2 linked regions of the Lichenibacterium dinghuense genome follow. The protein of the gene in region 1 interacts with the protein of each later gene in a pairwise test. Links are inferred from orthologs where the notes say so. Each region holds a gene or a part of one and is shown on either strand. Other genes may lie near its edges.

Region 1 (3,343 bases):
TCCTCCAGGGCGACGAGCTCGACGACCGCGGCGTGGAGCTGGTTCTCGTCGCGCATCGGGGCCGTGCAGCCTTCGAGGTAGCTGACGTAGGAGCCCTTGTCGGCGATGATCAGCGTGCGCTCGAACTGGCCGGTCTTGGTGTCGTTGATGCGGAAATAGGTCGACAGTTCCATCGGGCAGCGCACGCCCGGCGGGATGTAGACGAAAGACCCGTCGGAGAAGACGGCGGAGTTCAGCGTGGCGAAGTAGTTGTCGGTCACCGGCACGACGGTGCCGAGGTACTTCTTCACCAGCTCGGGGTGGGTGTGCACCGCTTCCGAGATCGGGCAGAAGATCACGCCCGCCTTGGCGAGCTCGGCCTTGAAGGTCGTGGCGACCGAGACCGAGTCGAACACCGCGTCGACGGCGACGCGCGAGGACGGCTCGACGCCGGCCAGGATCTCCTGCTCGCGCAGCGGGATGCCGAGCTTCTCGTAGGTGCGCAGCAGCTCGGGGTCGACCTCGTCCAGCGACTTCGGGCCGGCCGTGCCCTTCGGGGCCGAGAAGTAGTGCAGGTCCTGGTAGTCGATCGGCGGGTGCTTGACGCGCGACCAGTCGGGCGACTCCATCGTGGTCCAGCGGCGGTAGGCGTCCAGGCGCCATTCGGTCAACCAGGCCGGCTCGTCCTTCTTGGCGGAGATGAAGCGGACGATGTCCTCGTTCAGGCCCTTCGGCGCGCGCTCGGCGTCGATCTCCGTCACAAAGCCGTACTTGTATTCGCTGACGTCGATGGCCTTGACCTGATCGACGGTGTCCTGAACTGCCGGCATCTCAACACTCCCGGACCGGCCGCGCGAACGCCCCGGTCTCTCTTCCGTCCGTCGGCCCCTGCGGGCCCCGCTGAAACCTATATAGTCGCGCCGCGGTGCAGCGCCGCCCCCAGTGCGTCGAGTCGCGCCGGCGGCATGCCATCCATGCGCGACCGGCCGCCGGCCCGCATGCGCGCCAGCGCCCCGCGGAGCACCGATGCGGCACGGTCGGCGTCGGCCGCGACCGAACTCCACCCGAGACTTACCCTGATCGCGCCAGAAGTGAAACTGGCTTTCACTTTCATGGCTTCCAGGACGTGCGACCTTCCGACCATCCCGGACGCGCAGGCGGAGCCGGACGACACCGCCACGCCGCCGAGGTCGAAGGCCATGAGCAGGCGCTCGGCTGCGACGCCCGGCACCGCGAACGCGCAGGTGTTGGGCAGGCGCCGAGCTTCGCGCCCGAAGATCACCGCGTCCGGCGCCGCGTCGAGCAGCGCCGCCTCGAAGCGGTCGCGCAGCGCCGCGAGGCCGGGCACGAGGCCGGCCGCGGCGGCCGCCCCGAAGCCCGCGATGGCGGGCACGTTCTCGGTGCCCGAGCGCAGCCCGCGCTCCTGGCCGCCGCCGCGCAGCACGGCCGGGCCGGGCGCGACGCGGCCGGAGGCCGCCACCAGCGCGCCAGCGCCGGCGAGCCCGCCGAGCTTGTGGGCCGACAGGACGACGAGGTCGGCGCCGAGCGCGCCGCAGTCGATCCGCCCCGCCGCCTGCACGGCGTCGCAGACCAGCGCGCCGCCGCGATCCCCGACGAAGCCCGCGATGGCGCGGACGGGCTGGAGCACGCCCGTCTCGTTGTTGGCGGCCTGAACGGCCACCATGGCCCGGCCGCCGGCGGCCCGCACCGCGTCGAGGGCCTCTCCCAGCATGGAGAGGTCGAGCAGGCCGTCTCCGTCTACCGGCAGCACCGTCACGGCCTCGGCGGGGAACCGGTGGCCGCGCAGCACGGCGGCGTGCTCGGTGGCGGACACGAGGAGCCGGTCGAAGCCGGGCCGGCCGTCGCAGGCGGCGTCCGGCGACAGGGCGAGGTTGGCGGCCTCGGTCGCGCCGGAGGTGAAGACGACGCCCTCGGGCTCCGCGCCGACCAGGGCCGCCACGGCGGCCCGCGCCCCGTCCAGGGTCGCGCGGGCGCGGCGCCCCTCGGCGTGCACGGAGGACGGGTTGGCCGCGGCCTCCAGAACGGCCAGGGCCGCGGCGCGGGCCTCGGGGCGCAGCGGAGCCGTCGCGTTGTGGTCGAGGTAGACGCGCGGGCGGACGGGCTGGCCGGTCACGGATGATCCACTCAAAAGTCTTGCAGTCGCGAGGGGCGGGCGTGCTAAGAGGCCGTCTGCCCCTCGCTCGGTCCTGCGAGCGGCGGCCGGCGCCAACTTGGAATGGTTCTACCCTGTTAGAATCGTTCTAACGGGGTTACGGCCTCCGGCAACCCGAGTCAAGCGAGCCCCGCCTGCCGCCCCTCGCGCGCCGCGCCGAGCCGGCGCGGCCCCGGAATGCCTGGAGACCCCATGCCTGAAGTCATCTTCGCCGGCCCCGCCGGCCGCCTCGAAGGCCGGTTCCACCCGGCCAAGACGCGCGGCGCCCCGATCGCGATCGTGCTGCACCCGCACCCGCAGTTCGGCGGCACGATGAACAACCAGATCGTCTACAACCTGTACTACGCTTTCGCCGAGCGCGGGTTCTCGGTGCTGCGCTTCAACTTCCGCGGCGTCGGCCGCTCCCAGGGCCACTTCGACCACGGCGCCGGCGAGCTGTCGGACGCGGCCGCGGCGCTCGACTGGGCCCAGGCGGTGAGCCCCGACGCCCGCGCCTGCTGGATCGCCGGCTTCTCCTTCGGCGCCTGGATCGGCATGCAGCTCCTGATGCGCCGTCCCGAGATCGAGGGCTTCATCTCCATCGCCCCGCCGGCGACGCTCTACGACTTCTCGTTCCTGGCGCCCTGCCCCTCGTCGGGCCTGTTCGTCCACGGCGACAAGGACCGCGTGGCGCCGCTGAAGGAGGTGCAGACGCTGATCGAGAAGCTGAAGACGCAGAAGGGCATCCTGATCGAGCACGCCGTGATCCCGGAAGCCAACCACTTCTTCGAGAACTGCGTCGACAACCTCATCGGCGAGGTCAGCGCCTACCTCGACAAGCGCCTCGACAACCCGGCCCGCATCGCGATCCCCGCGCGCAGCGCGGGCGGCTGATCGCCCGCCCGACCGGGGGACCGCCCGCCATGCCCCTCCGCCGCGCCGCGCTCGCCCTGCTCGCCGCCTGCGCCCTCGGCGGCGGCGCGGCCGCGGCGGAGGACGGCGCCCGCTCGGGCTCCGGCGCCCTGGCGCTGGCGGCCCGGGTCGGGATCGAGGACGCGGCCCTGCCCGCCTCCGACCGCAGGACCCTCGCCGCCCTGCTCGACGGCGACGCGCAGGCGGCCGCCTCGGCCCCGCCCATCACGGTCGCGGCGAGCTCCGTCCGGTGCCGCAGCAGCGACGTGGACCTCGCGCTCCACGCCTGCGAGATCGTCG
Region 2 (3,132 bases), 3.5 Mb from region 1 along the record:
GCATCGCAGATCCCCGCCGCACAACTCCGCCAGCTTGAGCATGCGCTGTTGTCGCCGTCCGTGCTCGTCGTCCCAAGCGATCTCCGTCCAGATGATGGCCTTGAGGTCGCTTAAATCGTGCTCGTCAACGTTCGCCAGCATGACGACGGGCGGCATGATCGACATCTGCACGTCGCCCCCTGCCCCGCGCTGAACGACGTTGGGCCGCGGCTCGAACTGCAAGAAGTCGCACCGGACGTCGAGCGTCCGGACCGGATCGCCGATGCACCGACTCGTGAAAAAGACAGTTCGTCCCATGCTTGCGTCCTCCAGCCATGAGGATCGCACGATCGGAAGCAGTTTCGAAAGCGCCCCGACGGAGCCGGACGGGGCGCCCCCAGTTTCCGCTCAACTTGAGCAGAAATCCTCAGGCTGCAATCCGGCTCTCCGAATGCCCGCCGCGCCAGCGCCGCCACCAGCCTGAGTAGCACCACCGCCTGCGCGCTGGGCTCCCCTGCGCGGCCCGCTTGGTCCTCGGCGTGGGCCAGCACGGCGGCCACGTCGTCGGGCGACGACATGCCGTCCAGCGCTGCGGCGAAGGCCTCGGCGGCGCCGTGCTCCTCATCAGCGGCCGCGTCGCAGGCCGGCGCGGCGTCGGCGCGGCGTGAGGCCGCCGCGTACCGCTGGATGGCCCGTGCGAGGTCGAACGAGACGACGGATGTCATGCGAGCACCCCGCCGCATACGCGCTCGGCGTCCTCGGCCAGCGACTGCGCCAGGGCGGCGCTCTCCAGCACGTCGTAGCTGAGCGAGTCGAGGTAGCCCTTCGCCTTGGCCTTCACGCCGGCGAGGCCGACGGCCGGCACGTCGACCATGCACAGCATCAGCTGCTCGGCGTGCCGCAGCCGCCTGTTCTGGTCGTCCTCGTCGTCCACTGGCTCTAGCGCGTAGGCGACGCCGTCGAGCCGAAGCGCGGCGAGTTGCGTCGGCAGATCGACCGCCTGGTAGATGCCATTGCGGCTTGCGACGTCGCCGCGTCTGAGGTGGGCCGTCACTTGGCGAAACTGGAAGCGGAGAATGGCTCCTTGGCGCGCCGGCTCGAAGCGATGGAGACTCCGGACGCAGTCACGCTGCACCCGCGTACCATCGAGAGCTATATAGCGGAGGTCGACACGCTCGCATCAACCCTGGCGGCCGGGAAGAACGCGGAAGCAGTCGGGATCGTGCAAGAAGCGGTCGACCACATCAAGGTCTATCGGCGCCGCAAGAACGGTCCGGTCGAGTTCGACATCGCTGAAACTGTAGAGCACCTACTATTCCCGCAGATGGGTTTAGTGGTGCCCGAGGGCGGATTCGAACCACCGACACTGCGATTTTCAGTCGCATGCTCTACCAACTGAGCTACTCGGGCGTCTCGGGGCCCGTCCGGGCCGCGACTGAGGGGCTTATACGGACGGCGCCCGGGCTTGTCCAGGCCCTTTCGACGGCCCTGTGGACGAGGCATGGTCGGAGCGACGGCGTGAGGACGGGCGGGGCGCGGGCGATGGCGGACGGCGACGGGGTGGAGACCGGAGAGACGCTCGACCTGCGCGGCCTGAAGTGCCCCCTCCCCGTCCTGCGGACCCGCCGGGCGCTGCTCGGCCTGCGTCCCGGCCAGTTGCTCGTGGTGCGCTGCACAGACCCCCTGGCGGGGCTGGACATCCCCAACCTCGTGCGGGAAACCGGCGACACCCTGCTCGACGCGACGCGGGACGCGCGCGTCTCGCAGTTCACGATCCGTAAAGCCTGACGACGGCGGACGACCTCGCCGCCGCCGGATCAAATCGGCACAGCCCGCGTTGACGCCGAACAGAAACAAAAAGGCATCGAAGCGGTGAAACTGACAGCCTACGCAGTCCTCATCTGCGCGATGGCGGCCCCTTCGGCCGCTTTCGCCCAGCAACATGCCGGCAGCGCCGAGGATCAACTGGCCTGCACGCCCGACGTCTACCGCCTCTGCGCGAGCAACATCCCGGACGAGGACGCCATCACGGCGTGCCTGCGCCAGCACAAGCCGCAGCTCAGCGCCGGCTGCAAGGCCGTGTTCTCCCGGCCCGACACGGCCGCGGCCCCGAAGAAGAACGACGACGACGATTGAGCGCCGCACGGGCGCCGGCGGGGCGGCCCCGGCTCACTCCGGGTCGGGGCTGTCGCGCATGTCCTCGTCGATCTCGACGGGCACGCGGTAGCCCTCGCCGAGCCAGCGGTGCAGGTCGACGTCGGCGCAGCGCTTCGAGCAGAAGGGCTTGAACTCGGGCGTCGCCGCGCGCCCGCAGATGGGGCAGCGGCGCTTGGCGGCCGGCGGCGCGCCGCCGTTGTCGTTCGCGGCGCCGCTCACCGCGGGCCCGCCCAGGCGGCGTGGACGGGGAACCCCTCGCCGGCGAGCAGCGACACGGTCTCGTAGAGCGGCAGCCCCACGACCCCCGTGTAGGAGCCGACGAGCTTGACCACGAAGCTCGACGCAAAGCCCTGCACGGCGTAGCCGCCAGCCTTGCCGTTCCATTCGCCGCTGTCGAGGTAGGCGCCCATCTCGGCTCCCGACAGCCGCTTGAAGCGCACGCGCGTTTCCACGAGGCGGTGGCGCCGGCCGCCGCGGGGCGTGAGCAGCGTGACGCCGGTGTGGACGCGATGGGCGCGCCCCGACAGGAGGCGCAGGCAGCCCTCGGCCTCGTCGCGGGTCTCGCATTTCGGCAGGATGCGGCGGCCGACGCTCACGACCGTGTCGGCGGCGAGGACGAAGGCGCCTCCGAGGTCGCCGCGCGCTTCGGCGGCCGCGGCCGCGGCCTCCGCCTTGCCGGCTGCGAGGCGCGCCGCGAGCACGCGGGGCAGCTCGGAGCGCTCGGGCGTCTCGTCGATGTCGGCGGGGAGCAGCGCTTGGGGCTCGACGCCGACCTGCTGGAGCAGCGCCAGGCGGCGGGGCGACGCGGAAGCGAGGATCAGCCGCGGCGGCGCCGGGTCGCGTTCCCGTGCGAAGCCGATCACCGGCCCGGCCTCACTTGAACCGGTACGTGATTCGGCCCTTGGTGAGGTCGTAGGGGGTCATCTCGACGAGAACGCGGTCGCCCGTCAGCACGCGGATCCGGTTCTTGCGCATCTTGCCGGCCGTGTGGGCGGT

Evidence for each region.
Region 2: the proteins of L7N97_RS03285 (region 1) and L7N97_RS19955 interact in binary tests that used the Escherichia coli proteins (3 or more experiments, as listed by UniProt). The link is inferred for Lichenibacterium dinghuense from one-to-one orthologs.

What each region holds. Positions count from the first base shown.
Region 1 is NZ_JAJLMN010000001.1:692,398-695,740, forward strand. What follows is about bases 1-2,814. They hold L7N97_RS03285 (cysteine desulfurase family protein), read right to left. Parts: upstream 2,114-2,814; coding sequence 887-2,113; downstream 1-886. Other genes in these bases: sufB (Fe-S cluster assembly protein SufB), read right to left, coding at 1-809; L7N97_RS03290 (alpha/beta hydrolase), read left to right, coding at 2,345-2,814. In the rest of the region: more of L7N97_RS03290, read left to right, coding at 2,815-3,025; L7N97_RS03295 (hypothetical protein), read left to right, coding at 3,055-3,343. UniProt on the Escherichia coli protein: Master enzyme that delivers sulfur to a number of partners involved in Fe-S cluster assembly, tRNA modification or cofactor biosynthesis. Catalyzes the removal of elemental sulfur from cysteine to produce alanine.
Region 2 is NZ_JAJLMN010000001.1:4,198,829-4,201,960, reverse strand. Bases 304-3,132 are described here. They hold L7N97_RS19955 (sulfurtransferase TusA family protein), read left to right. Parts: upstream 304-1,497; coding sequence 1,498-1,767; downstream 1,768-3,132. Other genes in these bases: infA (translation initiation factor IF-1), read right to left, coding at 3,010-3,132; L7N97_RS19940 (Maf-like protein), read right to left, coding at 2,352-2,999; L7N97_RS19945 (DNA gyrase inhibitor YacG), read right to left, coding at 2,149-2,355; L7N97_RS19950 (hypothetical protein), read left to right, coding at 1,852-2,115; L7N97_RS29870 (hypothetical protein), read right to left, coding at 1,160-1,288. Also shown: L7N97_RS19975 (hypothetical protein), read right to left, coding at 1-297. UniProt on the Escherichia coli protein: Sulfur carrier protein involved in sulfur trafficking in the cell. Part of a sulfur-relay system required for 2-thiolation during synthesis of 2-thiouridine of the modified wobble base 5-methylaminomethyl-2-thiouridine (mnm(5)s(2)U) in tRNA.